Regions from separate parts of the Streptomyces sp. NPDC048566 genome, predicted to be linked through region 1. Evidence: riboswitches for the same ligand, from Rfam matches in the RefSeq annotation. Region 1 holds a riboswitch; each other region holds the start of a gene.
What was found. A riboswitch is a leader RNA that binds a small molecule or an ion and turns the genes downstream of it on or off. The one in region 1 is predicted to bind thiamine pyrophosphate.
Positions count from the first base shown of each region.

Region 1 (7,691 bases):
CGTCTCGAACAGGTCAGACGGCGAGCGCCTGGGCGCGGCGCTTCACCTCCGTGCCGCGATTCTCGCTCAGCGCCTGCGCGGGGGTGCCGGGCAGGGTGGGGTCGGGGGTGAAGAGCCATTCGAGGGCCTCTTCGTCGGTGAAGCCGTCGTCCCGCAGGAGCGTCAGGGTGCCGGACAGGCCCTTGACGACCTTCTGCTCGTTCCCGTCGATGAAGGCGGCGGGGACGTGCAGCGCGCGGTTCTCACCACGGCGTACGGCGATCAGCTGGCCGTCCTTGACCAGCTGCCGGACGCGGGTCACCTCGACGCCGAACTGCTCGGCGATGTCGGGGAGGGTGAGCCAGGCGGGGACGAGAGCATCGATCTTTGCGTCAATCTCGGTCACGGGACAAGCCTGCCATCCCGGACCGACAGTCGGAAGCCGAGGGCGTCCGACCCGGGACGGGCTCAGGCGGGCGGGGTCTGCGCGGTGGCCGTCTTCAGCGGCCTCGACGGGTCCGCGAGCAGCGGCGCGTCCATGAGGGCCCCCGCCTCGATGAGCCGCCGGCCCTGCGCCAGATCCCTCGGGCGGCCCACCGCCAGCAGGGCGACCAGGCGTGTCCCGCGCAGCCAGCACACCGACCAGGCGGCGCCCGCGGGGTCGCCCCGCCACACCAGCTCGTCGGCGGGCGTGTGGTGGCCGACGTACTGCACGAAACGACCGAACTGCTCGGACCAGAAGTAGGGCACCGGGTCGTAGGCGGCGGGCGTCGCTCCCACGATGTTGGCGGCGACGGTGCGGGGCCCCTGGAGCGCGTTGTCCCAGTGGTGGACCAGGAGGCGGTCCTCGTAGCGTCCGGACGGGAAGGAGGCGCAGTCGCCGACGGCGTACACGTCCGGCAGCGAGGTGCGCAGGTGGGCGTCGGCGAGGATCTCCCGGTCGGCTCCGAGGGCGATGCCGGAGCCGGCGATCCAGCCGGTCGCGGGCCGCGCGCCGATCCCGACGACCACGGCGCCCGCGGGCACCCGGGAGCCGTCGTCCAGCACCACGGCCCCCGGCTCGACGCGCTCCACGCGGGTGCGCGTGCGCAGCGTGGCCCCGCTGTCGGCGTACCAGGCGGCCATCGGGGCGGCCACCTCGGCGGGCAGCACGGCGGCCAGCGGCCGGTCGGCGGCCTCGACGACGGTCACCGCGCAGCCCGCCTCACGCGCCGCGGTGGCGAACTCGGCGCCGATCCAGCCCGCTCCGACGACCACGATGCCCTGCCGGCCCAGCAGGACGGGGCGCAGCCGTTCGGCGTCGTCCAGCGTGCGCAGCAGGTGCACTCCCGGCAGTCCCTCCGCGCCGGGGAGACGGATGGGTTCGGCGCCGGTCGCCACGACCAGGACGTCGTAGGGGACGGGCCCCGCGGCGGTGTCGAGTTCGTGGTCCGCGGCGCGCACGCCGAGGGCCTCCAGGCCGAGCCGCAGCTCGATGTCGAGGGCCGCGAAGTCGACGTCGAGGGCCGCGCCGTCCGCCGTGCCGAGCAGGACCGCCTTGGACAGCGGCGGCCGGTCGTAGGGCTGGTGGGGCTCCGCTCCGATCAGCGTGACGGTGCCGGTGAACCCCTGTTCGCGCAGGGCGACCGCCGTCTGCACCCCGGCCATGCCCGCGCCCACCACCACGACCCGCCGCGCGGTGGACCCCTGCGCCTTCGCCTGCGTCTGCTCGCTCACCAGATCACCATAGACACCTGACGTTGCGTCAGTCATCGCTCACGTCCGGTGATCCGCCGCACAGCGGCCGGCGGAAAAGGCGCCCCCGCGGACGGCGGCCGCTCCCGGCCGCCGGGCACGGCCGGCGGCCGGACGCGGCGGACACCCGGACCGCCCCCGCGCCGAGGGCCCGCTCCGCCGCGGAGCACGGAGCCGTCCGCCCGGGCGCCGGGCCGAGGCTCCCTTACCGGCTCGCGGGGCGCGGGCTAGGGTGGCGGACGCAAAGCACTCGCGGGAGCCCGGCGCAACGGGCTGAGAGGGAGGCTGGGGCGGCCTCCGACCGTACGAACCTGATCCGGGTCATGCCGGCGAAGGGAGGGGCTGGACGCCCATGTCGCCTACACACTCGTCCACACGACCGTCCGACGTCCTCGTCATCGGGGGCGGGATCATCGGCCTGGTCACGGCCTGGCGGGCCGCGCAGCGCGGACTCGCCACCGCGCTCGTCGATCCCGAGCCCGGCGGTGGGGCCGCGCAGGTCGCGGCCGGGATGCTCGCCGCCGTCACCGAACTGCACTACGGCGAGGAGACCCTGCTCGGGCTCAACCTCGCCTCGGCGCGCCGCTACCCGGAGTTCGTCGCCGAGCTCACCGAGGCGAGCGGCCGGGACCCGGGCCACCGGCAGTGCGGCACCCTGGCGGTCGCGCTGGACGCCGACGACCGCGCCCACCTGCGGGACCTGCACGCGCTGCAGAGCCGCTGCGGACTGGCGTCGCAGTGGCTGACAGGCCGGGAGTGCCGCCGCCTGGAGCCGATGCTCGCCCCCGGGGTGCGCGGCGGCCTGCGGGTCGACGGCGACCACCAGATCGACCCGCGGCGCCTCGCCGCGGCCCTGCTCACGGCGTGCGAGCGGGCCGGGGTGCGCCTGCACCGGACCTGGGCGCAGCGGCTGACCGTCGACCGCGACCGGGCCACCGGGGTGGTGACCGCCGACGGCACGGCGCTCGGCGCGGGCCGGGTGGTGCTCGCGGCCGGAAGCCTGAGCGGCCGGCTGGAAGGCGTCCCGGCCGACGTCCTGCCGCCGGTCCGTCCGGTGAAGGGCCAGGTGCTCCGGCTGGCGGTGCCGCGCGACCGCCCGCCGCTGCTGAACCGCACGGTGCGGGCCGTGGTCCGCGGCAGCCACGTCTACCTGGTGCCGCGGGAGAACGGCGAGCTCGTCGTGGGCGCGACCAGCGAGGAACTGGGCTGGGACACGACGGTGACGGCGGGCGGCGTGTACGAGCTGCTGCGCGACGCCCACGAGCTGGTCCCCGGGATCACCGAGCTGCCGCTCACCGAGACCCGCGCGGGCCTGCGCCCCGGCTCCCCCGACAACGCGCCGCTGCTCGGCCCCACCGCACTGGAGGGTCTGCTGCTGGCCACCGGCCACTTCCGCAACGGGGTGCTGCTCACCCCGGTCACCGGCGACGTGCTGGCGCACGTCCTGACCACCGGCGAACTCCCCGCCGAAGCCCGCCCGTTCTCCCCCCGGCGCTTCGGCGCCTCCGCCCTCTCGGAGCAGCCCGCATGAACATCGTCGTCAACGGAGAGCGGCGGCGGATCGCCGCCGGGACCGCTCTCGACGCCCTCGTCGCGACCCTCACCCCGGCGCCCTCGGGGGTGGCCGCCGCCCTGAACGAGACCGTCGTCCCCCGCGGACGGTGGTCGTCCACGGCGCTGGCCGAGGGCGACCGCGTCGAGGTCCTCACCGCCGTACAAGGAGGCTGACCGATGGCCGACGACCCCTTCCTCCTCGGAGGCGGCAGCTACACCTCCCGGCTCGTCATGGGCACGGGCGGGGCGCCCAGCCTCGACGTGCTGGAGCGCGCCCTGGTGGCGTCCGGCACGGAGCTGACGACCGTCGCGATGCGGCGGGTGGACCCGTCCGTGCACGGTTCGGTGCTGTCGGTGCTGGACCGGCTCGGCATCCGCGTGCTGCCGAACACGGCCGGCTGCCACACCGCCGGCGAGGCCGTCCTCACCGCACGCCTCGCGCGCGAGGCGCTCGGCACCGACCTGGTCAAACTGGAGGTCATCGCCGACGAGCGCACCCTGCTACCCGATCCGGTGGAGCTGCTCGACGCGGCGGAGACCCTCGTCGACGACGGCTTCACCGTGCTGCCCTACACCAACGACGACCCGGTGCTCGCCCGCAAGCTGGAGGACGTGGGCTGCGCGGCGGTCATGCCCCTCGGCTCGCCCATCGGCTCCGGGCTGGGCATCCGCAACCCGCACAACTTCGAGCTGATCGTCGAGCGCGCGCGGGTACCGGTGATTCTGGACGCCGGGGCCGGTACGGCCTCGGACGCGGCGCTCGCGATGGAGCTGGGCTGCGCGGGCGTGATGCTCGCCTCGGCGGTGACGCGCGCCCAGGAGCCGGTGCTGATGGCGGAGGCGATGCGGCACGCGGTGGAGGGTGGCCGGCTGGCCCGGCGGGCGGGGCGCATCCCGCGCCGGCACTTCGCCTCCGCCTCCTCCCCCACCGAGGGCCGGGCGGACCTGGACCCGGAGCGGCCGGCCTTCTGACCGGGGCGACGGCCCGCGCGGCGGCGCCCCTCTCGGCGGGCGCGGGCGGGCCGGGCCCGTCCCGCGCCGTGGGGGGACGCGCCTCCCCGAACGGGGCCGGCGCGGGCGGGCGCCGCCGTCGCGGGCGGGGGCCGCCGTCGCGGGCGGGGGCCGCGGCGGTCGCGAACCGGGTCCGCGACCGGGGCGTCGGGGCCCGGCGGAGCGGGTGCGAGCGGGGCGGGCGCGGGCGGGCGGGCCGGTCGGCGGCGGTGCGTCGCGCGTCACAGGTCGGTCGCAGTCGTGCCCCGGTATCGGCCGAACGGGCCGGTCCGACAGTGGCGGCTCGTAGACTCACCTGCGTGGATACGACCCTTCAGGACCCGCTTGTCGGACACGTGCTCGACGGCCGCTACCGCGTCGACGCACGGATCGCGGTGGGCGGGATGGCCACGGTCTACCGGGCCCTGGACATCCGCCTCGACCGCGTGGTCGCGCTCAAGGTGATGCACCCGGCGCTGGCCGCGGACGGCTCCTTCGTCGACCGGTTCATCCGGGAGGCCAAGTCGGTGGCGCGGCTCGCGCACCCGAACGTGGTGCAGGTCTTCGACCAGGGGACGGACGGGTCGTACGTCTACCTGGCCATGGAGTACATCGCCGGCTGCACCCTGCGCGACGTGCTGCGCGAGCGCGGCGCGCTCCAGCCGCGCGCGGCGCTCGACATCCTGGAGCCGGTGCTCGCCGCGCTCGGCGCCGCGCACCGCGCCGGGTTCGTGCACCGCGACATGAAGCCGGAGAACGTCCTCATCGGGGACGACGGCCGGGTCAAGGTCGCCGACTTCGGCCTGGTGCGCGGGGTGGACACCGTGACGAGCACGACGGGCGCCGTCCTCGGCACCGTCTCCTACCTGGCGCCGGAGCAGATCGAGCACGGGACCGCCGACCCCCGCGTCGACGTGTACGCCTGCGGGGTCGTCCTGCACGAGATGCTCACCGGAGCCAAGCCGCACACCGGGGACTCCCCCGCCCAGGTCCTCTACCAGCACCTCCACGCGGACGTTCCCCCGCCCTCGGCCAGGGTGCCGGGCATGGCGCACGACCTGGACCGGCTGGTCACCGGCTCCACCGCCCGCACCCCGCAGGTGCGTCCCGCCGACGCGGTGGCGCTGCTCGGCCTGGTCCTGGAGACCCGCTCGGCGCTGACGGACGAGCAGCTCGACGCCGTCCCGCCGGGCGCGCTCTCCGCGGGCCACGACAACGCCGGCGACCGGACGAGCGTGATCCCCCGCTCGCTGTCCGCGCAGCGCCCGCTGCCGGTGAACGAGGACGAGGACGCCGGGGTCGACCGGACGAGCCGGTTCGAGAGCACCGGCCTCCTCCAGGCCCCGCCCACCGCTGCGCGGCGTCCCGGGAGGCGTCCGCGGCGCGGGCCGCTGCTCGTGGTCGCCGCCGTGCTGCTGGCCCTCGGCCTGGGCGGCGGGGTCTGGTACATCAACTCCGGGCAGTTCACCAAGGTCCCGCCGGTCCTCACGCAGACCGAGCAGCAGGCCAGGGAACGCCTGCGGGGTGCCGGCCTGGACGTGGGGCAGGTGGAGCACGCCTACAGCGACACCGTGAAGCGCGGCAGCGTCATCGGCACCGACCCGGGGGTCGGGGAGCGTATCCGGGAGAACGGCTCCGTGACACTGACCGTGTCGGACGGCCCGCGGACGGTGAAGGTGCCCGACCTGACGGGCGTCGCCCTCGGCCGGGCACGGGCCGAGCTGAAGGACGCCGGACTCGCCGCGGGGATGGTCACCGAGGAGTTCAGCGACGACGTGCCCCGGGGCTCCGTCATCGGCACCGACCCCGGCACCGGCACCACGCGGCGCGCCGGTTCGGCGATCGCGCTGGTGGTGAGCAAGGGCAGCCCGGTGGAGGTGCCCGACGTCACGGGGTCGTCCGTCGAGGACGCGACGGCGGAGCTGGAGGACGCCGGGCTGAAGGTGAAGGTCGCCGCGAAGCAGGTGACCTCCGAGTTCGACAAGGGCCAGGTCGCCGGCCAGTCCCCGGACTCCGGCCGGGAGGCGGCCACGGGCGACACGGTGACGCTGACGGTCTCCAAGGGCCCCGAGATGGTCCAGGTCCCCGACGTCGTCGGCGACAGCGTGGACGAGGCCAGGCAGAAGCTGGAGGACGCCGGGTTCGCGGTGGACGAGGACCGCGGCCTGCTCGGACTCTTCGGCGACACGGTCAAGGCCCAGTCCGTGGACGGCGGGGAGCGCGCGCCCAAGGGCTCGACGATCAAGATCCGGATTCGCTGAGCCCGGCGCGCACCCGGCTCGCCCGTCGAGCGGCCCGGCCCGTCCCGAGGACCGCCCGCGGGCCGGCCGGCCGCGCATGACACCCTGACCGGTGTGATCGGCAACAAGCTCCGCAATCCCGTCGGCGGCCACGTCCCGGTGGCCGGCGGTCTCAGCTCCGTCGGCCTGCCTTACGCGCGCGACCTGGCGGCCGAGGCCGTGCAGGTCTTCGTCGCCAACCCGCGCGGCTGGGCGACACCGGCGGGCAACCCGAAGCAGGACGAGGCGTTCCGCGCGGCGTGCGCCGCCGAGTCCGTCCCCGCCTACGTCCACGCCCCCTATCTGATCAACTTCGGGTCGCACACCGAGGCCACGGTCGAGAAGTCGGTCGCCTCGCTGCGGCACTCGCTGCGCCGCGGCCGGGAGATCGGCGCCCTGGGCGTCGTCGTGCACACCGGCAGTGCCACCGGCGGGCGGGACCGGTCGGTCGCCCTGGACCAGGTGCGGACCCGTCTGCTGCCGCTGCTGGACGAGCTCACCCACGACGACGACCCGTTCCTGCTGCTGGAGTCGACCGCGGGCCAGGGCGCCTCGCTGTGCTCCCGGACCTGGGACTTCGGTCCGTACTTCGAGGCCCTCGACGCCCATCCCAAGCTGGGCGTCTGCCTGGACACCTGCCACATCTTCGCGGCCGGCCACGACCTGACCGGCCCGAGCGGCATGCGGCAGACGCTGGACCTGCTGGTCGACACCGTCGGCGAGGGGCGGCTCCGGCTGATCCACGCCAACGACTCCAAGGACGTGGTCGGCGCGCACAAGGACCGGCACGAGAACATCGGGTCCGGCCACATCGGCGAGGAGCCGTTCCGCGCCATGATGAGCCACCCCGCCACCGAGGGCGTTCCGCTGATCATCGAGACGCCCGGCGGCAAGGAGGGGCACGCCGCGGACATCGCGCGGCTGAAGCGGCTCCGCGACGACCGACCCGGGGGACGCACCCCCGGGGGATGACCGGACGCGCGGTGCGGACACCGCCGCACGGCCCACCGGCCGCGGCGAGCGGCCCGCGCGGTCCGCGCCCACCGCCCGCGCCGCCCGAAACGGCGGCGCCGGACCTCAGAGTTCGGGGCCGTCCCCGGGCTCCTCCTGGTAGGAGTAGCGCTGCTCGCGCCAGGGGTCGCCCACGTTGTGGTA
Region 1 covers NZ_JBICWL010000006.1:71,747-79,437, forward strand. Annotated here, with positions in the region: gene ACGFS9_RS12770 (Rv2175c family DNA-binding protein) at 14-385, opposite strand; gene ACGFS9_RS12775 (NAD(P)/FAD-dependent oxidoreductase) at 448-1,695, opposite strand; TPP riboswitch at 1,956-2,068, shown strand; gene thiO (glycine oxidase ThiO) at 2,066-3,244, shown strand; gene thiS (sulfur carrier protein ThiS) at 3,241-3,441, shown strand; gene ACGFS9_RS12790 (thiazole synthase) at 3,445-4,239, shown strand; gene pknB (Stk1 family PASTA domain-containing Ser/Thr kinase) at 4,578-6,518, shown strand; gene ACGFS9_RS12800 (deoxyribonuclease IV) at 6,603-7,508, shown strand; gene ACGFS9_RS12805 (sulfite oxidase-like oxidoreductase) at 7,614-7,691, opposite strand, start outside.

Region 2 (7,691 bases), on a different contig from region 1:
CGGCAGCCAGACGGTCAAGGGCACCCGCAAGGGCGCCACCGTCACGTTCTCGGAGGACTGGGCCCCCGAGGCGCAGTACCGCATCCACGTCGACGTCCCGGGCCTCGTCAACGCCGACGTCTCCCCGACGCTCACCACCTCCGCCGAGGGCTGCGCCTCGCCGTCCCCGTCGCCGTCCGGGACCCCGGAGCCGTCGACGACGCCGCAGCCGAGCGAGACCCCCTCGGAATCGGCGCCCCCGTCGTCCGAGGAGAGCAGCAGCACCGCTCCCGCGGCGCCGGGCGACAACGCCCCGTCGGCGGCGGCCGGTGAGTCCAACCTCGCCGAGACCGGCGCGAACTCCAGCACCCCGATGATCGCCGGGATCGCCGGCGCGCTCGTCGTCGTCGGTGGCGGAGCGGTGTTCTTCGGCATGCGCCGCCGCGGCGCCTCGAAGACCGACTGACCCACCCCGCAGAGCCGTGTGGCCCGCCTCCCGCCCGGAGGCGGGCCACACGGCCTTCCGGCCCGGCCCGGGCTCTCAGCCGAGCAGCACGACCTCGGCGGGGTCGAACTCCACCCCGACCACGTCGCCCGGCTCCGGGGCCTCCCGCAGCGCGCAGGCCGCCTCCAGCTCCGGCGCGTCCCGCGGCCGGAGCCGTACGGCGACGTGCGTGCCGCGGAAGGTCCGCGCCGTGACGGTGCAGCGCAGCCCGTACTCCGGGGCCACGAGCCGTACCCCGGCGGGCCGTACGAGCAGCGACCCGGGGCCCTGGGCGCTGCCCTCGGGCACCGGGACCTTCCCCCAGGGGGTGTCGGCGGCCTCGGCGCCGACCGCCGCCGGCACCACGTTGTCGAAGCCGAGGAAGCGGGCCACGAAGGCGTCCGCGGGCCGCTGCCAGACCTCCAGCGGCGTACCCGACTGCGCGATCCGTCCGTCCCGCATCACCACCACACGGTCCGCGAGCGCGAACGCCTCCCCCTGGTCGTGCGTGACGGCGAGCACGGTGGTCCCCAACGCCTCGAAAAGGCCGCGGAGTTCGACGACGAGCCGCTCGCGGAGCGAGCGGTCGAGCTGGCCGAGGGGCTCGTCGAGCATCAGCAGGCGGGGCCGCGGAGCGAGCGCGCGGGCCAGCGCGACGCGCTGCTGCTCGCCCCCGGAGAGCGAGGCGACGGCCCGGTCGCGGGCGCCGGGCAGTCCGACGAGGTCGAGCAACTCCGCCACCCGGGACGCCTGTTCACGCTTCGGCGTGCCGTGCATGCGCAGCCCGAAGGCGACGTTGCCGCCCACGTCCCGCTGCGGGAACAGCTGGTGGTCCTGGAACATCAGGCCGACGCCCCGCCGGTGCGCGGGCACCCCCGCCTGGTCGCGGCCGTCCAGCGTCACGCCGCCCGAGTCCAGCGGCTGAAGGCCGGCGACGGCCCGCAGCAGCGTGGACTTGCCGCTGCCGCTCGGCCCGAGGACGCACACGGTCTCGTGCTCGGCGACGTCGAGGTCGACCGCGTCGAGCACGGCCCGCCCGCCGAGTCGTACGGTCGCGCCCCTGAGGCTCAGCAGCATCTAGAACTCCCCGGTCCGGTCGGTGCGTACCCGTTCCAGCAGCAGCAGCGCGACCGCGCACACCACCATCAGGATGGTCGAGAGGGCCATCGCCTGGCCGTAGTTGAGATCGCCGGCGCGCCCCAGCAGCCGGGCCACCGCGACCGGCAGCGTCGGGTTGTCGGGCCGCGCGATGAAGACCGTCGCCCCGAACTCGCCGAGCGAGACGGCGAACGCGAACCCGGCGGCGATCAGCAGGGCGCGGCGCACCATCGGCAGGTCGACCTCGCGCCAGACCCGCCACGGGGACGCCCCGAGCACGGCCGCGGCCTCGCGCAGCCGCCCGTCGACCGCCCGCAGCACGGGCAGCATCGTGCGGACGACGAAGGGGACTCCGACGAGCGCCTGCGCCAGCGGCACCAGGATCCAGCTGCTCCGCAGGTCCAGCGGTGGCTCGTCCAGGGCGATCAGGAAGCCGAACCCCACCGTCACCGCGGAGACGCCGAGCGGCAGCATCAGCAGCGCGTCGAGGCCCCGGACCAGCCGTCCGGCGCGGCGGGTCAGCGCCGCCGCGGCCAGGGCGCCGATCAGCACCGCGATCGCGGTGGCGGCGAGGGCGTACTCCAGCGAGTTGCCGACGGCGGTGATCGGGGCGACGAGGAAGGTGCCCCCGTCGTCGTGGGCCAGCGCACGGTAGTAGCCGAGGTCCGGGGCGTCCAGTGAGCGCTGGACGAGGACGGCGAGGGGCAGCACGAGGAGGACGGCGATGCTCGCCAGCACCCCGGTGAGCATCGCCCACTGCCCCGCGCCGCGCGGCCTGCGCGCCGTCGTCCGCGCGGACACCAGCCGCAGCGCGCTCTCGCGGCGGCGGACGGTCGCGGCGTGCACCGCGAGGATCGCCCCGACCGCCGCGAACTGCACGAGGGTGAGCACCGCCGCCGTCCCGAGGTCGAAGATCTCGGAGGTCTGCCGGTAGATCTCGACCTCCAGGGTCGAGAAGGCGGGGCCGCCGAGGATCTGCACCACGCCGAACGAGGTGAAGGTGAAGAGGAAGACCATGAGGGCGGCGGCGGCCACGGCCGGGGCGAGGGCCGGGAGCGTCACCCTGCGCCAGGCGGCGAGGCGGGAGGCGCCCAGCATCCGGGCGGCCTCCTCCTGGCGCGGGTCGAGCTGCGACCAGAGGCCGCCCACGGTCCGCACCACGACCGCGTAGTTGAAGAAGACGTGCGCGAGCAGGATCGCCCACACCGTGGTGTCCAGGCGGACGCCCCACAGCTCGTCGAGGAGTCCGCCCCGGCCGACGAGCGCGAGGAACGCCGTGCCCACGACGACGGTCGGCAGGACGAAGGGCACGGTCACCACGGCCCGCAGGACCTGCTTTCCGGGGAAGTCCAGGCGCGCCAGGACGTAGGCGCCGGGCAGCGCGACCAGCAGGGTGAGCGCCGTGGAGGCCAGCGCCTGCCAGGTGGTGAACCACAGCACGTGCCGGATGTCGGGCCGGGCCGCCACGTCCACGATGCGGCCGAACCGCCAGCCACCGTCGCCGTGGAGCCCGCGCGCGACGATCGCGCTCACGGGATAGGCGAAGAACACCGCGAAGAACGCGACGGGCAGGGCCATCAGGCCGAGCCGCGCCGCGTTCCGCCGGCGGGCCGCGCGCGGGGCGCCCTCGGCTACTTGAGGACGAGCGAGGTCCACGACGTGACCCACTGGTCGCGGTCGGCGGCGATCTTCGCGGGAGCCAGCGTGTGGGGGTCCTTGGCCTGCGGTCCGAACTCCGTGAACTCCTCGGGCACCCGCGCGGTGCCGGTGACCGGGTACACGAACATGTTGAGCGGCATGTCCTCCTGGAACTCCTTGGTGAGCAGGAAGTCCAGGAGCGCCTTGCCGCCCTCGCTGTTCCCGGCGTTGCTCAGCAGGCCGGCGTACTCGACCTGGCGGAAGCAGGTGCCGTCCACGACGCCGGTGGGAGCAGTGTCGGGCCTGGGGTCGGCGTAGACGACCTCGGCGGGCGGCGACGAGGCGTAGGAGACGACGAGGGGACGGTCCCCCTTGGCCTTCCGGCCGCCCGCGGACCCGGAGAACTCGTCGTTGTAGGCCTGCTCCCAGCCGTCCACGACCTTCACGCCGTTGGCCTTGAGCTTCTTCCAGTAGCCCTGCCACCCGTCGTCGCCGTACTGCGCCGCGGTGCCGAGCAGGAAGCCGAGGCCGGGCGAGGAGGTCGAGGCGTTCTCGGTGACGAGGAGGTCCTTGTAGGCGGGCTTGACCAGGTCGTCGAAGGACCGCGGCGGCGCGAGGTGGTGCTTCGCGAAGTACGCCTTGTCGTAGTTGACGCAGATGTCGCCCGAGTCGACCGGCGTGACGCGGTGCTTGTCCCCGTCCACGCGGTACCGGTCGGCGATCCCGGCGGAGCCCTTCGCCTCGTAGGACTGGAACAGCCCGTTGTCGAGGGCCCGGCTCAGCAGGGTGTTGTCCACGCCGAAGAAGACGTCGCCCTGCGGGTTGTCCTTGGTCAGGATGGCCTTGTTGACCGCCTGCCCGGCGTCGCCGTCCTTCAGGACGCGGACCGTGTACCCGGACCGCTTCTCGAAGTCGGCGAGCACGTTCTTGGAGACGGCCCACGAGTCGTGGGTGACGAGCGTGACGGTCTTCTTCCCGCCCGAGGCGCCGGCGTCGGCGTCGGACGAGCCGCACGCCGACAGCACGGGCAGGGTGACGAGGCTCAGCCCGACGGCCGTGGCCGCGAGCCGCCTGCTGCTGGTGATGGTGCTCACTGATTCCTCCTGGGTGACCAGGAGAAGACGCGGCCCTGCCCGGGACCTCTGACGGTTCCCGGGCAGGGCGCAACAGCTTGAGTGATGACCGAACTTCCTACCCAGAATGACCTGGGCAAGGTTCAGAGGGTCTGCGGTCTGTCCCGCACTCTCAGCGCTGTGGCGCTCCCCTGTCGGAATATGAAGTTGACTGATGCCGGTTGGCCGTGACGGTTATCAGACTACCGCTCGGTCGCGGCGAGCTGACCGCACGCCCCGTCGATCTCCTGACCGCGGGTGTCCCGGACGGTGACCGGCACGCCGTGGGCCGCGATGGCCGCGACGAACGCCTTCTCGTCCTCGGGCCGCGAGGCCGTCCACTTCGACCCCGGGGTCGGGTTCAGCGGGATGAGGTTGACGTGGACCGGCTTGCCCTTGAGCATCCGGCCGAGCCGGTCGCCGCGCCACGCCTGGTCGTTGATGTCGCGGATCAGGGCGTACTCGATGGACAGGCGCCGCCCGGACTTCGCGGCGTACTCCCATCCGGCGTCGAGCACCTCGCGAACCTTCCACCGGGTGTTCACGGGGACGAGGGTGTCGCGCAGCTCGTCGTCCGGGGCGTGCAGGGAGATCGCCAGCCGGCACTTGAGGCCCTCGTCGGCGAAGCGGTTGATGGCCGGCACCAGACCCACGGTCGAGACGGTGATGCCGCGCTGCGAGAGGCCGAGGCCGTCCGGCTCCGGGTCGGTCAGGGCGCGGATCGCGCCGACCACCCGCTTGTAGTTGGCCAGCGGCTCGCCCATGCCCATGAAGACGATGTTGCTGAGCCGGGCCGGGCCGCCGGGGATCTCGCCGTCGCGCAGCGCCCGCATCCCGTCGACGATCTGGTGCACGATCTCGCCGGTCGACAGGTTCCGGTCGAGCCCGGCCTGTCCCGTGGCGCAGAAGGGGCAGTTCATCCCGCAGCCCGCCTGCGAGCTGATGCACATGGTCACCCGGTCCGGGTAGCGCATCAGGACGGACTCGACGAGCGTGCCGTCGAAGAGCCGCCACAGCGTCTTGCGGGTGGTGTCCTGGTCGGTGGACAGGTGCCGGACGACCGTCATCAGCTCCGGAAGCAGCGCCTCCTGGAGCCTTCCGCGCGAGGCGGCCGGGATGTCCGTCCACTGCTCGGGGTCGTGGGCGTACCGGGCGAAGTAGTGCTGTGAGAGCTGCTTGGCGCGAAACGGCTTCTCACCGATCGCGGCAACCGCCTCCTTGCGCTCGGCGGGCGTGAGATCGGCGAGGTGCCGCGGCGGCTTCTTGGCTCCGCGCGGCGCGACAAAGGTGAGTTCTCCGGGCTTCGGCATAACCCCACCAGTGTCGCAGATCCAATCGGGTGACCTGCGGCTCAAGGTCTGGGGGCCTGTCGCTGGCGGTCGCCATCTGTCGTTGCCGATCCGCCTCGCACGGCCCACAGACGGCCCAGGCGGTCGTCCGTCCTTCTTCTGTGGCTCGCACGGTACGACGTCAGACCAATCAACCGACGTGCACCAATGATCAACAGCAGTTCGAACACTTAGCCACAGCGTTCAACGAACTCCAAGTTCCACGTTGATTCATAGAGTGTTTGTTCGATGCGTGCGGTTCGATTAATTTGCCTGTTTTCTCCTGTATGACACTTTTGCTTGCTACATTCCAAGGTCAAGAGGTCTCTGAGTTAGGTAATCCTCGGCTGACTCCCACGTTGAGCGTTCAGAAGTTGCCACGCGTTCGTCGCGTTCAGATGTGCTAACCTTCGGGATCATGGCAGAGGACCAAGCACTTCGGGACGCATTGGGGGTGGCGCAGCGGCAACTCCTGGAGGCGGAGACTGAACTCCGTGAAGTACAGGAGCGCGTGCGCAACCTGCGGTCCGTCGTGTACGGACTCAAGCAGATCTTTGAGCCGGGGGATGCGGGACGTGTGACCGACTCCGTCGGCGCCGACTCAAGCGAGCCTCGCGCCAAGCGCAGGCGGGGCCACGGAGCGGAGGGGGCGGTAACCGCCTCGGTGCGACGGGCCGTACAACTCCTGACAGAAGCCGGCCGTCCGATGCGGATGTCCGAGATCACCGAAGAGTGGCAGAACCGGGGATGGGTCAACCCGGACTGGAAGGCGCCGAAATCGGCTATCAACATGATCTTCCAGCGCGCCCTGAAGGTAGGGCTTGTGGGCCGTATGCCCGACCGCTCGTGGGTCCTACGAACGGACGTGACACAGGCTGACGGCCCCACCGACGGTCAGGCCCCGCTTTTCCAAGGGGGCGAGGACCATTAAGTGGCTCCGTCCGGTACTGCTACCGGGGCACCCACACCGCTCCGCACTCCATGCAGTGAGGTTGGCCGGCGTACCCGGAAATGGTGCCGTCCTGGCGAAGGCACACGGCTCCCTGCTGCGAGCTGTTCGGCACTCGCAATTCGAACCAGCCACTGCCGCACGAACAGGTAGCGGAGCCGTTGTCGGGTTGGGACGCGGCCCTCCGTGCACTCAGGTCAACGACGCTCATAAGTCAACTCACAGAGAGGAGACCTTCGCATGACGCGAAGGCACGGGCCGATCGGCCCGAACGGAGAGTGGAAGACCGGTCAGCGAGTCCCGGCGAACGGTGACTACACGGACCAGTACGGAGTGACCACGACGCACGACGCGGGGGCCACGTTTCCGCCGTGCATCGGCCGTAAGGGCGAGTGCGCCTACCGGACGCTCAGCCAAGCGCGTACTGCCTAGCCGAGACGCTTGATGGTTGCCGCCATCTAGCGTCAGTTTTTCCCTTGAGGGGTGTAGGGCCACTGGCCTTGCACCCCTCTCCCTTTGCTCTTACGGCCGTGCACTAAGCCGTCCGGAGGAAGTGCTATTGGAACCGATCACGGCGCCTCTGTCCAGAGGGCCAGCCCCGCCTCATCCGAACGAATAGCGGTAGACACACGGTCAGCGTACGACGTGACCTCAGGCGATTGCGACTCGGCCCTCCTTTCTTCACAGGCGAAGAGCATTCCTTGTCACCCGACTCAGTGACGGCCGGTACAGAAGCCCACACACCTCAATCCCCCCAGCTCCCATCCCGTCTGCCGTCGGCCCACACACCGTGGAGCGGGCGTGGTTCAGGGCGTCCAGGTGGAGCGCGCCACTGTACGAACGACCTGGACGCCCTGGGCCGCGTCTGCTCGGCTCTGCCTGGGTCGACGGCAGACGGGATGGGAGCACCCCCGCGCACGCCACCGTCCGCCGGCACTCGCGAACGGCGCCCCCGCCATCTCGGAGCCTGAGCGCCCCCGCCGGAGGCTGTTCTGACCGTTGCCACTTCTCCACGCTGATACCCCGCCCAGCCCCGTGGGCGCGCGTCGGCGCAGCGCGGGCGGAGCGGGCCGAAGGCAGGAGCGGCGCCCGGCGCGGAGCCG
Region 2 covers NZ_JBICWL010000013.1:94,494-102,184, reverse strand. Annotated here, with positions in the region: gene ACGFS9_RS20760 (LAETG motif-containing sortase-dependent surface protein) at 1-445, shown strand, start outside; gene ACGFS9_RS20755 (ABC transporter ATP-binding protein) at 521-1,540, opposite strand; gene ACGFS9_RS20750 (ABC transporter permease) at 1,541-3,217, opposite strand; gene ACGFS9_RS20745 (thiamine ABC transporter substrate binding subunit) at 3,193-4,293, opposite strand; TPP riboswitch at 4,370-4,475, opposite strand; gene rlmN (23S rRNA (adenine(2503)-C(2))-methyltransferase RlmN) at 4,515-5,621, opposite strand; gene ACGFS9_RS20735 (hypothetical protein) at 6,058-6,570, shown strand.
Region 2: it holds a riboswitch for thiamine pyrophosphate, as region 1 does, so the genes downstream of both, ACGFS9_RS20745 (thiamine ABC transporter substrate binding subunit) here and thiO (glycine oxidase ThiO) in region 1, are expected to answer to the same signal.

Region 3 (7,691 bases), on a different contig from region 1:
TCCGACGGCTACAGCACCTCGGTCTCCTCGCGCGCCGCCTCGCCCCAGAGGGTGTGGAAGCTGCCCTCGCGGTCGGTGCGCCGGTAGGTGTGGGCGCCGAAGAAGTCCCGCTGGCCCTGGGTGAGCGCGGCGGGCAGCCGGTCCGCGCGCAGCGTGTCGTAGTACGACAGCGCGGCGGAGAAGGCGGGCACCGGGACACCCCGGCGGGTGGCGGTGGAGACCACCTCGCGCCACGGCACCTGCGCGTCCTTGATCTCGCGCGCGAAGCCGGCGTCCGACAGCAGGCTGACCAGACCGGGATCGACGGCGTAGGCGGCCCGGATGCGGTCGAGGAACGCCGCGCGCACGATGCAGCCGCCACGCCAGATCTTCGCGACCTCGCCGAGGTCGATGTCCCAGCCGTACTCGGCGGCGGCGTCCAGGATCATCTTCCAGCCCTGGTCGTAGGCGATCAGCTTCGAGGCGTACAGGGCGTGTTCGACCTGGCTGGTGAACCGCTCGGCCTCGGTGGCGGACAGGTCCCAGTGGGTTCCGCCGGGCAGGTCGCGGTAGGCGGCCCGCAGCGCCGCCTGACCGGAGGCGGCGCGCGCGAACGTCGCCTGAGCGATCGCCGTGACCGGGGAACCCAGGTCCAGGGCGGTCTGCACCGTCCAGCGCCCGGTGCCCTTCTGCCCGGCGGAGTCGACCACGACGTCGACGAACGGTTCGCCGGTGGCCCCGTCCTTGTGGGCGAGGACCTCGGAAGTGATCTCGATGAGGTACGAGTCCAGGCGGCCCCGGTTCCAGCGCCGGAAGATCTCCGCGATCTGCGCGGGCTGGTAGCCGCCCACCCGGCGCAGCAGATCGTAGGCCTCGCCGATGAGCTGCATGTCGGCGTACTCGATGCCGTTGTGCACCATCTTCACGAAGTGGCCCGCGCCGTCCGTGCCGATGTGGGTGGCGCAGGGCTCGCCGTCCACCTTGGCGCTGATCGACTCGAACATCGGGCCCAGCGAGGCGTACGACTCCGGGGACCCGCCCGGCATGATGCTCGGACCGTGCAGCGCGCCCTCCTCGCCGCCCGACACGCCCACGCCGACGAAGTGGATGCCGCGCTCGCGCAGCGACTGCTCACGGCGCCGGGTGTCGGCGAAGTGCGCGTTGCCGCCGTCGATGATCATGTCGCCGTCCTCCAGGAGCGGCGCGAACTCCTCGATGACGGCGTCGGTGGCCGAACCGGCCTGCACCATGATCATCAGCCGGCGGGGGCGCTCCAGCGCCGCGACGAGGTCTGCCGCCGACTCGGCCGGCACGAAGGAGCCCTCGTGCCCGAACTCCTCCATCAGCGCCTTGGTCCGGGCCGGGGTGCGGTTGTGGACCGCGACGGTGTAGCCGTTCCGGGCGAAGTTGCGGGCCAGGTTGCGGCCCATCACCGCGAGCCCTGTGACGCCGATCTGCGCGGTCGCCTTCATGGTGTGCTCCTAGGGTCCGGATCTGCGTCCCCGCGTACCTGACGGGCGAGCAGACGACTGTCGCTGTGCCGATCAGTACGCACGGCGGGGGCCGGGTTGTTCACCGCGGCCGCGTCCCGCCGGACGTGCGGCCGTCGGGGCCGGGCGGCACCGCGGCGGGCACACCGCCGCGCGGGACGCGGCGGCCCGTGCGCGCGGGCCGCCGACGCGGACACCCGCGGACCCGTTCACGGGCTTCGGCGCAGCGCCCATCCGTGGTCGACCGGACCGATACCGGCGCCGAGCGGGAATCCGGCCGCGATCGCCGCGGTGACGTACTCCTTGGCCCGCCGTACGGCGTCCGGCACCGCGCGGCCCTCGGCGAGGCCCACCGCGAGTGCCGAGGCCAGGGTGCAACCGGTGCCGTGCGTATGCCGGTTGTCGTGACGCGGCGCCCGCAGCCAGTGCTCGGCCGTCCCGTCGGTCAGCAGGTCGACCGCCTGACCCGGCAGGTGACCGCCCTTGACCAGCACCCAGCGCGGGCCGTACGCCAGCAGCCGGCCCGCGGCCCGCAGCATGCCCGCCTCGTCGGCCACCCGCACGCCCGTCAGCTGCGCCACCTCGTCCAGGTTCGGGGTGGCCACCGTGGCCCTCGGCAGCAGCCGGGTCCGCACCGCGTCGAGGGCGTCCTCCGCCAGCAGCCTGTCCCCGTGCTTGGAGACGCTCACCGGATCGACGACGACGGGCACGTCCGCGTCGGCCAGCAGCTCGGCGACCGTCGAGACCAGCGACGGCGACGCCAGCATGCCGGTCTTCACGGCCTGGACGCCGATGTCGTCGACGACGCTGCGGTACTGCGCGCGCACCGACTCCCCGGTCAGCTCCCAGGCACCCTGCACACCCACGGAGTTCTGCGCCGTGACCGCGGTGAGCACGCTCATCCCGTGGGCGCCGAGCGCCAGCATCGTCTTCAGGTCGGCCTGGATCCCGGCGCCTCCGCCGGAGTCCGATCCGGCGATCGTCAGGACACGGGGCGGCGTGGTCATGAGGGTGTTCCTCTCGGAGTACGGCACCGGTCCCGCCTGCCCGAGGGGCGGACGAACCGGCGCGAGGCGGAGGTCGGGGCCGTGCCGGGACCGGCGCGGCCCGGCGCTGGGGCGTGTCGCGCGCCCCCTCTGCCGCCCTCCGGGCGAACGAGGGACGTCGGCGACACGCCCTAGACCCGGCGGCGGCGCAACCGCAGCGGGGCGTAGAGGACGAGGGCGACGAGGAACGCCACGTAGTACGAGAGATCGGCGCCGTGCAGGGCGGCTGCCACCGGGCCCACGTACAGGCCGGTGTCCATGAACGGGACCGCGGCGGCGAAGGCGCCGGCGAAGGCGAGTACCGGCGGCCCCACGGCAGGACGCCGGGCCGACTCCTCGGCGAGGTCCGGCGGGGCGCCGCCGCGCTCGCGCGCACGCGCCGCCCAGTCCACGCCGACCACCGCGACGAACCCGGGAATCCAGTACCCCACGAACAGCAGGACGTTCTGGAAGCGGGCCGCGGTGTCGGCGGCGTGCATCCACAGGACGAGCGGGAAACCGAGCGCCGCGGCCACGGCGGCGGCCACCGGGCGCGGCATCCGCACCCCCAGCGTCTGGAGGGCCAGCGAACCGCTGTAGTCGTTCATCGCGTTGCTGCACACCGCCGCCAGCGCCACGGCGAGCAGCCCGAACGCGCCGGCCGCCCCGCCGCCCAGCACCCTCTCCACGCCCGCCGCCGTCTGGTCGGTGAGCACGGACGCGCCCCACAGGCCGAGCACCTGCACGGAGACGAACGACGCGACGAGACCGAGCAGCGTGCACCAGAACATCCGGGGGCGCGAGGTGGCGCGCGGCAGGTAGCGGCTGAAGTCACTCGCGTACGGGGCCCAGGACAGCGACAGGCTCAGCGCGACGGTACTGGTGAGCACGAAGGCGCCCGCCCGGTCGGCGCCGTGCGCGGAGCCCGTCGCGGCGGGGTGGACGCCGTCCAGCATGCGCCACGCGATCACCGCGAAGGCGACGGCGAGCACGAAGGTCATCACGATCTGGAGCCGGTGCACCGCTTCGTAGCCGAGGACGCCGAGCGCACCCTGCGCGGCCATCACGACGAGGACGCCGACCCAGAACGGCCAGCCGCACAGCCGTGCCAGCGCGTCCCCGCCGAACAGCCCGATCAGCGCGTCCCAGGCCACCGAGGACGCCCACTGCAACAGCCCGGGAAGCACCACCGCCCTGCCGAACGCAAGCCGTGCCAGGGGGAGTTGACCGATCCCGGTGAGGCTGCCCCAGGTGCACAGCACGGCGGTGGGCAGCGCTCCGACCACCGTCCCGAAGACCACGGCCGCCAGAGCGGTGCGGAAGTCCAGGCCGAGGGCGATGCCGATGGTCCCCGTGAACACACCCGTCATCGTCAGGTTCGGGGCGAACCACACGGTGAACAGCCGCCAGGGCCCGCCGTACCGGTTGGCCTCCGGCACCGGCCCGATGCCGTGGCCCTCCACCCGCAGGTCGCCGGGGGCGGCGGGCATCGCCCCGTCGAAGACGGCCGCCCGTGCGTCGACGGGCAGCCCGTCGGAAACATGCGCCGATGGCATGGAAGACATCCCTCCGCCAGTACGAACTGGTTCAGGTTCGACGGGTGTGATCTCAGCCCTCGGTCGGGGCACCCCGTGTCCGGTACGACGGACACACTAACCCCATCCCCGGGCTCGCGTGCACGGCGGACCCGCGCCCTCCGGCCGCCTGCGCGGACCACCCGGAACCCCGTGCCCCGCCCCCGTACACCTCACCGGACCCGGCCGGGCCGCCTGCAGCGCGCGGTGTGCCGCCCCTCGGTACTGTCGGAGGTGATCGCCGCCCGCTCTCTCGTTCCCGGGCTCCCGGACCCGGGTGGCCGGGCGGAAGGAGGCAGGCGCCGTGACCGTGATCTCCCTGAAGACCGCGCGACTGCGCGAGGGGCCGACCCTTCCGTACGCGGAGGCCGGCTACCCCGGCGGCACCCCGGTCGTGTTCGTGCACGGCCTCGCCGACTCCTGGTGGTCCTTCGAGCCGCTGCTGCGCCGGCTGCCGCCCTCCCTGCACGGGTACGCGCCCACCCAGCGCGGCCACGGAGACGCGGAACGGCCCCCGGACGGCTACGCCCCGGAGGACTTCGCCGCCGACCTCGTCGCCTTCCTCGACGCCGCCGAGATCCCGCGGGCCGTGCTCGTCGGGGCGTCCAGCGGAGGCATAGCCGCCCGCATCGTCGCGGGCAGCCACCCCGACCGCATCGCCGGACTCGCCCTGCTCGGCGTCCCCGCGACCCTCGCCGGCAACGCCGCCGCGGACGCCTGGGCGGAGCGGCTGGACGGCCTCGCCGACCCCGTGCCCCGCGCGTTCGCCGAGGAGTTCGTCGCCGCGATGTCGGCCGGCCCGCTCGCCCGGGGCTTCGCCGAGACGATGGTCGAGGAAGCCGTCAAAGTCCCCGTCCGCGTCTGGCGGGAGACCGCCCACGCGCTGCGCGACACCGACCTGCGCGCGACCCTCGGCGGCATCCTGGTCCCCACCCTGGTGGTCTGGGGGGAACAGGACCCGTTCCTGACCCGCGACGACCAGCAGACGATCCTCGACGCGGTGCACGGAGCGGCCTTCCTCTCCTACGAGGGCACGGGCCACGCCGTCCACTGGGAGCGGCCGGAACGCGTCCTCGCCGACCTCACCGCCTTCGCCACCCGGGTCGCGCCGGCCGGCCCGGCCTGAGCCGCGGGCCGGCGGACCCGGCCCGCGCATCGCCGCCCACGGCCGGCGGGCCGTGCCGCGGTGGCGGCGACCCCGCGCATCCCGCGGGAGCGTGTGCGAGACTGCCGCGATGACCGCAGAGACGATCACCGCGGCCGCCGCGGGCACCTGGACGCTGGGCGATCTCACCGTCAACCGCATCGGTTTCGGGGCCATGCGGCTGACCGGCAGCGCGGCCTTCCACCACGGCACGCCCAGCGAGCGGGACCGCTCGATCACCGTCCTGCGCACGGCGATCGCGTCGGGCGTCGACCACATCGACACCGCGGCCTTCTACTTCTCCGCGCTGCGCTCCGCCAACGAACTCATCAACAGCGCACTCGCCCCGTACCCCGACGACCTGGTCATCGCCACCAAGGTGGGGCCCTTCCGCGACTACTCGGGGGAGTGGGGGACCTCGGCCCGTCCGGACCAACTGCGCGCCCACGTCGAGGAGAACCTGCGCCAGCTCGGCCGTGACCACCTGGACCTCGTGTACCTGCGGCGGATGCGGCAGGCGTCCGTCGCCGAGCACTTCGGCGCCCTCGCCGAACTGCGCGAGGCCGGGCTCGTCCGGCACCTCGGCCTGTCCGACGTCTCGGTCACCCACCTGGAGGAGGCCCGCGTCATCGCGCCCGTGGTCGCCGTCCAGAACCGCTACGGACTCGGCGGCACCACAGAGGCCGACGAGGACCTGCTGCGGGTCTGCGGCGAACTCGGCATCGCCTTCGTGCCGTTCTACGCCATCGCCGGCCGAGGCGGAGAACTGGGCCCGAAGGAGGACCCGACGGACGACGCGGTGCGCGCGGTCGCGGCGGCGCACGGCGCGAGCCCCGCGCAGGTCCGCATCGCCTGGACCCTGCGGCGCGGCCCGCACGTGCTCGCGATCCCCGGCACGGGCGACCCGGACCACCTGGCGGAGAACATCGCGGCGGGCGCCCTGCGCCTGACGGACGAGGACCTCGCCCGCCTCGACGCGTCGCAGGCGGACCCGGCCGGCGGGTCCGGGACCCGATGAGGCGGGCCCCGGACGCGCCGCACCGACGCGGGCGGCGGGGCTAAGCCACGGCTGCCCGGTGCCCGGTGCCCCGTGCCCGTTGCCCGTTCCCGGGGCGCCGGACGCCGGCGACGGGCCGGCCGGCGAGGGGCGCCTCGCACGAGCCGGCGGCCGGGCCCCGCGGAAGGGACCGGCCGATCCGCCCGCTCAGCCGGCGTAGGCCCTCAGCGGGTAGTGGTCCGAGAGGTTCGTGTACGTGTAGTCGGTGCCCCAGCTCGACACCGTCCAGGGCGCGCACCGCTCCTGCACGACCTCGTTCTTCCAGACGGCGGGACGCGCGTGACCGGCCCGGTGCAGCACGTGGTCGAGATCCTCGCGGGGGTCGTCCGGATAGCGGTCGTGCGCGATCGAGTTCTCCCGGGTGTCGAAGGAGTACGGATGCCCGGTGCGCTCGTCGGCGCCCACCAGGCCTGCGTCCGCGAGCATCGAGGAGTACTCCGCGCTCCGCGAGTCGACGTTCATGTCGCCCGCCACCAGCACCTGTTCGTCGGCCGGGATGTGCCGGGCGTCGAGGAACGCGTCGATGGCGCGGAACTGCCGGGCGCGCACCGCGGCGGCCTCGCCCGCGCCGCAGCCGGGGTCCGTCGACTGGGCGTGCGTGCCGACGACGTGCACCCGCACGCCGTTCACGTCCAGCACCACGTAGGCGAATCCCTTGTCGGACCACCAGTCCGAGCCGCAGGCGTCCTTGTACACGTACTGTTCCCGGTGCAGGATCGGCCACTTGCTCAGGACGGTCACCCCGCCGTCCTCGGGTGTGGCCGAGGAGTAGGCGCCGCCCGTGGCGTCCCAGCCGCTCCTGCCGCGGCCCACCACGGGGGTCTGGTACGGGTACTCGGCCGCCGCGGCGCTCTTCAGCGCGTCCGAGGTCGTGTTGTCGAAGGCCTCCTCCAGCACCACGACGTCGTTGCCGCGAAAGAACGAGGTCTTCGGGATCTCGGCCGCCCGGTGCTGCTGGCCCCAGTTCGGATAGAGGCTCCGGCTCATGAGGAAGACGTTGTAGGTGAGCACGCTCAGCGAGGGCGTCGTCCCGCTCGCGGGGGCGGAGGCCGACGCCGGCGGCGCGCCGACGAGCAGCGCGGCGGTCAGCGACGACGCGAGGGCGGCAGCGCACCGCGCACGGCGCGGTGAGGAGTGCGGCACTGGGGCTCCCTGGGGGTGAGGGGGGTCGGTGTGGCGCCGCACATCCCATCATTCGGGACTACCCCCTGGTAACTCCCGTGCAGGGAAAGGATGTCGAGGAGAAGTACGTCCGGCGACCACCGCCGGGACGGTCCGCGCGCCGACGCGGCGTCGGCCGAGCAGCTCGTACCGGAACGGCGCGGTGCTCGTCCGGGCGTGCTCAGCCCGCCATGCTCGGCCGACGCCGACGCCGACGCCGACGCCGACGCCGACGCCGCCTCTGTGTGTGTGCCTCCGTTC
Region 3 covers NZ_JBICWL010000026.1:12,640-20,330, forward strand. Annotated here, with positions in the region: gene gndA (NADP-dependent phosphogluconate dehydrogenase) at 9-1,451, opposite strand; gene thiD (bifunctional hydroxymethylpyrimidine kinase/phosphomethylpyrimidine kinase) at 1,679-2,476, opposite strand; gene ACGFS9_RS27675 (purine-cytosine permease family protein) at 2,647-4,050, opposite strand; TPP riboswitch at 4,042-4,136, opposite strand; gene ACGFS9_RS27680 (alpha/beta fold hydrolase) at 4,373-5,194, shown strand; gene ACGFS9_RS27685 (aldo/keto reductase) at 5,304-6,230, shown strand; gene sph (sphingomyelin phosphodiesterase) at 6,417-7,412, opposite strand.
Region 3: it holds a riboswitch for thiamine pyrophosphate, as region 1 does, so the genes downstream of both, ACGFS9_RS27675 (purine-cytosine permease family protein) here and thiO (glycine oxidase ThiO) in region 1, are expected to answer to the same signal.

Region 4 (7,691 bases), on a different contig from region 1:
GATCACCTTCTGTTCCTCGTTCTGGATGCCGACCGCGCGCATGTCCACCTGGCCCGGAAGCAGGCCCTTGCGCGGCTTCTTGCGCCGGAACAGGGTCAGTTCACCGACGCGAACGTGACGCTCCAGCCACTCCGGCAGTTCCCCGAGGACGAGGTCCGGCAGCCGAGCCGGGTTCGAGGCGAAGGTCCACGCCTGCATCTCGCCGTCGTCGTCGAGCTGAGCGGCCACGGCGGCCATCCGCTCCACGACGTCGGCCACGACCCCTTTCGAGTAGAGGAACGACATCGAGCCGGAGGCGTCCAGCACCAGGATGACGCGCGCGGTGACGCCTTCCGCGCCGTGCTTGCGCAGGCTCACGGCCACCTGCTCCTTGCGCAGCGAGAGCCGCTTGCGCATGTCCACCGGCAGCTGCTCCTCGCCCTTGACCAGCCGGGGCCCGGGTCCGCCGGCCGGGGCGGTGACCGCCGGGTTCCGCGGCGGTGTTCCGGCGGACGGCGAGGTGGGAGGCGCCGCGGGGACGGGCGGGGCCGCCGGCGCGGGCCGGGCCGGGACGCCGGACGCGGGTGCGGTCGACGGTGCGGAGGGAGAGATGGCGGGCGTCGGCGAGGATGCCGGCGACGGCCCGGGCCCGGAGGCCCCCGGTTCCTCGTCCACGCTGATCCCGAAGTCGGTCGCGAGGCCCGCGAGGCCGGACGCGTAGCCCTGCCCCACCGCTCGGAACTTCCACGCGCCGGCGCGCCGGTACAGCTCACCCCCGATGAACGCCGTCTCCGTCGTGGCCTCCATCTCGAACACCGCCAGCTCCTCGCCCGTCGCGGCGTCCAGCAGCCGCAGCCGCAGGCCCGTCAACCGGCCGAACGTGCCTCCGTCCGCCGAGGCGCCGAGGAGGACCCGCTCGATCTGCGGCTCCAACGCCGTCAGGTCCACGCCGACCGTGTCCGTCGTCCCGGCGGCCTCCCGCCGCTTGCCCAGATGGCGCACGGCGCCCGAGGCGTGCTGGGGCTGGTTGTAGAAGACGAAGTCGCCGTCGTCCCGCACCCGCCCGTCGGCACCGAGCAGCAGCGCGGAGGCGTCGGCGTCCGGCCCTCCGGGGCTGCCGGACCACCCGAGCTCGACCCGCACCGCCCCGGCGGCGACGGGAAGGTTGCCGCCCTTGCTCATCGATGTCCCTGTCATGCGCCCAGTCTGCCCAGAGAATCCGGGACCGGGGCCGAACAGGTGCCATCTCCGCACAGACGGCCCCGCCGATCCGGCGAGGGCGCGTCGGAACCGGCTCCGCCCGGGAGCGACCCGTCGCCCGGCCGCTTGGCGAAGGTGCGGTCACCGCGTCACGGGGTGGTGTGCGCACTCAGCGCCGTTCGGTCGCGTCGGTGGCCGCGCGCACGAACGCGCGCACGCGCTCGGTGGTGTTGCTCTCCTTCCAGATCAGCCCCCGCTCGATCGGTGCCGCGTCGCTGAAGGGCACGTAGGCGATGTCGGGCCGCGGGTAGTACCGCCGGGAGTGCTCCCCGACCGGGAGGACGCCCCGGCCCATCGCGACGAGGGTGAGCATCTGCGAGAACGACTCGCCCACCGGTCCCTTCGGAACGGGTCTGCCGGAGGGCGTGTGGTCCGGGGTACGGTCCCGTTTGAACCCCGCCGAGGTCACCTGCGGGTACTGGACCACGGGGTGATCGGCGAGCACTTCCACGGACAGCTCCTCCTCGTGCGCGAGGGGGTGCCCGGCCGCCACGGCGAGGACCCGTCTCTCCCGCAGCAGCACGGGTCCGCAGGCCATTCCGTCGAACGGGTACGAGGCGAGCAGGAGGTCGATCGAGTCGTCCAGCAGACTGGCCCGCGAGTCGGCCAGCTGCACCTCCCGCACCTCCACCCGGCAGCCGGGGTGCCGCTCACCGAACAGGGCGACAGCCCGGAGCAGTGCCGGAGCGGTCCACTCGCCGAGGAAGGCCACCCGCAGTTCCCCGGTGACTCCGCGACCGGCCCGCATCGCCCGATCCACCGCCTCGTCCATCGCCGCGACCAGGGGCGCGAGGTCGTCGGCCAGTCCGCGCCCGATCGCGGTGAGCCGGACGGAGCGGCTGTTGCGTTCGAACAGCGCGCCGCCCAGCCGCCGCTCCAGCTTTTTGATCACCTGGCTGACGCGTCCGGTCGTGATGCGCAGCCGCTCGGCGGTACGGCCGAAATGCAGCTCCTCGGCCAGCGTCAGGAAGGCCTCGATCTCCAGTCGCTCCAGCACAGCCCCTCCGGCGTTGAATCCGACTCAACGGTCGTATACCGATCATGCCTTGATGACACTCCCCGGACAGCGGATCGTGGAAGACGTCACCACGGCCCGCCGGACCGTCCGCGGCCGGGCTGCTCCGGCCTCCCCCGCACCGTCACACCCTCCCGACCGGCACCTCCCGGGAACACTCCCGCCGCGGCCCTCACCGGCCCGAACCGAACGGAACCCCATGTCTGCCTCGGAGATCACCTCCTACCTGGACACCCTCGACCACCCGCTGCGCGACATCGGCGAGCGGATCGTCACGGTCGTCGAATCGGTCCTGCCCGCCGCCTCGGGCGCCGTGTGGCACGGGCATCCCGTCTGGAGCCTCGGCGACAAACCCGGCCGGACCCCGGTCTGCCTGCTCAAGGCCCACACGTCCTCCGTCACCTTCGGCCTCTGGCGCGGCCGGGACGTGAGCGATCCGTCGGGCCGGCTCGTGCCCGGGGCCCGCCGGATGGCCTCGGTGAAACTCGGCCGCGCCGACGAGGTCGACGCCGCCCTCTTCGCCGAGTGGCTGCGCCTCGCGGTGGCCCTGGAGGCGGCATGACCCCCGTGCGCGTGAAGGCCTTCGACCACCTGGTCCTCACCGTCGAGGACGTCGAACGGTCCCTGGAGTTCTACGTCGGGCTGCTGGGCCTGGAGCCGGTGCGCGTCACCGAGTGGCGCCTCGGGCAGGCCCCGTTCCCGTCGGTGCGGGTCACCGGGGAGACCATCATCGATCTCGTCGCCGGAGTCCGCGCGGGGACCAACGTCGACCACATCTGCCTCGCCGTGGAGCCGCTCGACTGGGACGAGGTGATCGCCGCCGGCACCTTCACCGTGGTCGACGGTCCCGGCCCGCGCTTCGGCGCGCGCGGTACGGCCACCTCGCTGTACGTGCGCGACCCGGACGGCAACACCGTGGAGCTTCGCTGGTATCCGCAGGACAGCCCGGCATGACCGCCCGCGCCGCCCGCCCCGGCCGGGGCGCATCCGCCCCGGGCGCGGTCCGGGCAGGCTCACCTCCCCGGACCGCGCCCCGCGACCGGGTCAGTCGGCCAACGGCAGGTAGACCCGGTTGCCCGCCGCCGCGAACTCGCGCGACTTCTGGAGCATGCCCTCGGAGATCTCCTCCGCCGACGCACCCTCGGCGGTGTCCCCGCCGAACCGCTCGTTGATGCTCTGGCTGATCTTCATGGAGCAGAACTTCGGACCGCACATGGAGCAGAAGTGGGCCGTCTTGGCCGGCTCGGCGGGCAGCGTCTCGTCGTGGAACTCCCGTGCCGTGTCCGGGTCGAGGGCCAGATTGAACTGGTCCTCCCACCGGAACTCGAAGCGGGCGTCGGACAACGCGTCGTCCCAGTCCTGAGCACCGGGGTGGCCCTTGGCGAGATCGGCCGCGTGAGCGGCGATCTTGTACGTGATGACCCCGGTCTTGACGTCGTCACGGTTGGGCAGGCCCAGGTGCTCCTTGGGCGTCACGTAGCAGAGCATGGCGGTGCCCCACCAAGCGATCATGGCGGCACCGATACCGGAGGTGATGTGGTCGTACGCGGGCGCGACGTCGGTGGTCAGCGGGCCGAGCGTATAGAACGGAGCTTCATCGCAGATCTCCTGCTGAAGGTCGATGTTCTCCTTGATCTTGTGCATCGGGACGTGTCCCGGGCCTTCGATCATCGTCTGTACGTGGAAACGCTTCGCGACCGTGTTGAGTTCCCCGAGTGTCCTCAACTCGGCGAACTGCGCGGCGTCGTTGGCGTCCGCGATGGATCCGGGCCGCAGGCCGTCGCCGAGGGAGTACGTGACGTCGTACGCGGCGAGGATCTCGCAGAGTTCCTCGAAGTTCTCGTACAGGAACGACTCCTTGTGGTGCGCCAGGCACCAGGCGGCCATGATCGAACCGCCGCGCGAGACGATGCCGGTCTTGCGGTTCGCGGTGAGCGGCACGTACGCCAGGCGGACACCCGCGTGGACCGTCATGTAGTCCACACCCTGTTCGGCCTGCTCGACGACCGTGTCCTTGTAGATCTCCCAGGTGAGTTCCTCGGCCCGGCCGTCGACCTTCTCCAACGCCTGGTACAGCGGGACCGTTCCGATGGGCACGGGGGAATTGCGCAGCACCCACTCGCGCGTGGTGTGGATGTTGCGCCCGGTGGACAGGTCCATGACGGTGTCGGCGCCCCATCGGGTCGCCCAGGTCATCTTCTCGACCTCCTCCTCGATGGAGGAGGTGACGGCCGAATTGCCGATGTTGGCGTTGACCTTCACCAGGAACCGCTTGCCGATGATCATCGGCTCGATCTCGGGGTGGTTGACGTTGGCGGGCAGCACCGCCCGGCCTGCGGCGATCTCCGCCCGGACGATCTCGGGCTCGACGTTCTCCCGGACCGCCACGAACTCCATCTCCGGAGTGATCTCGCCGCGTCGCGCGTACGCGAGCTGCGTGACCGCCTGCCCCGAGCGCCCTCGCCGCGGCAGCCGGGGACGCCCGGGAAAGACGGCGTCGAGATTGCGCAGACCGCCCCGCGGCGCGGTGTGCTTGATTCCGTCGTCCTCGGGACGAACGGGTCGGCCCGCGTACTCCTCCGTGTCGCCGCGAGCGATGATCCAGTTCTCCCGCACCGGCGCCAGGCCCCGGCGCACATCGGTGTCGATGGACGGATCGGTGTACGGGCCGGAGGTGTCGTACAGCGTCACGGACTGCCCGTTCGTCAGGTGAACCTGACGGACCGGCACCCGCAGGTCGGGCCGCGAACCCTCGACGTACGCCTTGTGCCAGCCGATGGACTTCCCTGCCTCCTCGCCTCCGGACGGCGACGTGGCACCGTCCGACTGGCTGGAGGCAGGCGTGTTGACGTCCTTGATGGTCATGAGACCTACTCCCTACGCCGGCATTACCCGGTAACAGGTTCGGCGGTCGACGCAGCGGCTTCCGTTCACCGATGTTTCATGTGAAACATCGCGAAGACGGAGGTCAGCGCCCTCTCAGCCCGGTGCTCCGAGCTCCCGCGTGTACAAAGGTGCCACCACGCTAGCGTCATATCTGGCGCGGTGAACAGGGGGCCCTTGCCGTTCTTGCGATGATCGGTCGGTGACAACGACCCAGCAGCCCTCGTTCCCACCGTCCGAGCCGCCGCGCCGTCGAGGCGCCGGCGACGGCCGTGGACATGGTCCCGGTGCCGGTCAGGGGCATGGGCCGGGGTCCGCGTACGGCCACCGGCACGACACCGGGCAGGGAACGGCTCATGACCCCGCGGTCGGCGGCGGGAACGGCGGCCTCCTCGACGACAAGCCCGGTCCCGGACCGTACGACGGCCGCGGACCGGGCCAGGGCGGTGCACCGGGCCCCGGTGACGGTCACGGACCGGTCTCCGGTGGCGGACACGGGCAGGGCCCGGGTGACGGCCGGGGGCGCGGGTCGGGGGGCGGACACGGGCACGGCCCGAGCGGTGGACACGGCCACACGCACAGCCACGGCCCCGCAGCGCCCGTATCGATGCGTCTGCGCAGGGTCATCGCCGCGGTTCTGATCCCTTTCGCGGCCGCTGTCGCCGTGGGACTCGTGGTGTTGTGGCCCGGTGGCGCCCCGGCCCACGAGCGCACCGGTGTCGGTTTCGACCGGCAGACGCAGAACGCGACCGTCACGAAGGTCGTCGAGGTGGACTGCGCCTCCGTGAACGCCTCCGGGGGGACCCCGGGCGGTGACACCTCCGCACCGGAAGGCTCCTTGGGCCGGCAGCAGGCGAAGGGTGCGTGCAAGCGGGCGACCATCCGGATCGGTTCCGGAAAGGACACGGGCCGCACGTTCACCGAGATCGTCCAGCCGGACCAGTCACGGCAGTTGCACCGCGGCGAGAAGGTCATCGTCGCCTACGAGCCCTCTGCCCCCGAGAACCTCCAGTACTCGGTGACCGACGCGAACCGCCGGCTGCCCCTCTCCCTGCTCGCCGGCCTGTTCGCCGTGGTCGTCGTGGTGGTGGGCCGGATGCGGGGCATCATGGCGCTGATCGCCCTCGCCATCAGTTTCCTGATCCTGAACTTCTTCATCCTCCCCGCGATCCTTCAGGGGTCGAACCCGCTGATCGTGGCGGTCGTCGGCTCCAGCGCGATCATGCTGATCGCCCTCTACCTGTGTCACGGACTGTCGGCCCGGACCTCGGTGGCGGTGGTCGGCACGCTCCTGTCGCTGCTGCTGATCGGCATCCTCGGCTCGGTCTTCATCGACTGGGCCTTCCTGACCGGCAACACGGACGACAGCACCGGGCTGATCCACGGCCTGTACCCGGCCATCGACATGAGCGGTCTGCTGCTGGCCGGTGTCATCATCGGTTCGCTCGGTGTGCTCGACGACGTGACGGTGACACAGACGTCCGCGGTCTGGGAACTGCACGAGGCGAATCCCACCATGGGATGGCGCGGTCTCTATCGAGCGGGAATCCGGATCGGCCGGGACCACATCGCCTCGGTGGTCAACACCCTCGTCCTGGCCTACGCGGGCGCCGCGCTGCCGCTGCTGCTGCTGTTCTCGATCGCGCAGAGCAGCGTGGGCACGGTCGCCAACAGCGAACTCGTCGCCGAGGAGATCGTGCGCACGCTCGTGGGGTCGATCGGTCTGGTCGCCGCCGTGCCCGTGACGACCGCACTGGCCGCTCTGGTGGTCGCGGCCGACCGCACGGGAGGCCCGGCCGCCCCGCAACCGGCTGCGTCCGGGTCACCCGCGAAGAGCGGAAAGGGACGGCGGCGCAAACGCTGACCCCTGGTGGACAGGCCCGCGCGACCCTGCGGCGTTCACCGCGGAACCGCTGCCGCGGCAGCGTCACGGCGGTCGGGTCGCAGGCTCTCAGCCCGCGCTCTGCTCCTCGGCGAGGATGCGGTCGAGGGCCTCGTCCAGGCTGGTGCCGAAGCCGTCGAGGGACCGCTCCTGGCCCAGCGGCACGAGCCGGTCGGTCCGGTCGAGGAACGCCACGATCGGAGCCGTACCCGACCGGAACAGGGCATGGTCGGAACCGACCTGAAGGCGGATCAGCACCTCACCGAGCGTGTCCGGGTCGGCCGGCGCGATGTGCACGTCGCCGTCACCGCAGGCCCGGCCCACCCCGTCGATCAGCAGCTCCCGTCCGAACGCCCAGGTCACCGGCGCGTCACCGGGCAGATGGAAGGTCAGCCGCACGGCGTAGGGATCGCAGGTCTCGTAGCGCAGCTCCACCGGGATGCGGAAGGAGAGCTCCTCCGACACGAGGAAGCTCATCATGACCTCTGCCTGCACCGACTCGCGCATCGCCTACCCCGTCGTTCGCCGTCGTCTGGCCAGGAATCATCCCCCGACACAGCTGAAATATTGCGCAACGTGCACGGTAGATCACAAGGAGTGATTTTTCAGATGCTGATAGAGAGCCCGAGTGACCCCAGGACCTGGCCCATCTCGCTCTGCAGCCGCTGCGTG
Region 4 covers NZ_JBICWL010000004.1:181,989-189,679, forward strand. Annotated here, with positions in the region: gene ACGFS9_RS09695 (VWA domain-containing protein) at 1-1,176, opposite strand, end outside; gene ACGFS9_RS09700 (LysR family transcriptional regulator) at 1,349-2,236, opposite strand; gene ACGFS9_RS09705 (DUF1801 domain-containing protein) at 2,454-2,816, shown strand; gene ACGFS9_RS09710 (VOC family protein) at 2,822-3,208, shown strand; gene thiC (phosphomethylpyrimidine synthase ThiC) at 3,299-5,119, opposite strand; TPP riboswitch at 5,112-5,268, opposite strand; gene ACGFS9_RS09720 (YibE/F family protein) at 5,340-7,001, shown strand; gene ACGFS9_RS09725 (SsgA family sporulation/cell division regulator) at 7,089-7,526, opposite strand; gene ACGFS9_RS09730 (IclR family transcriptional regulator) at 7,625-7,691, opposite strand, start outside.
Region 4: it holds a riboswitch for thiamine pyrophosphate, as region 1 does, so the genes downstream of both, thiC (phosphomethylpyrimidine synthase ThiC) here and thiO (glycine oxidase ThiO) in region 1, are expected to answer to the same signal.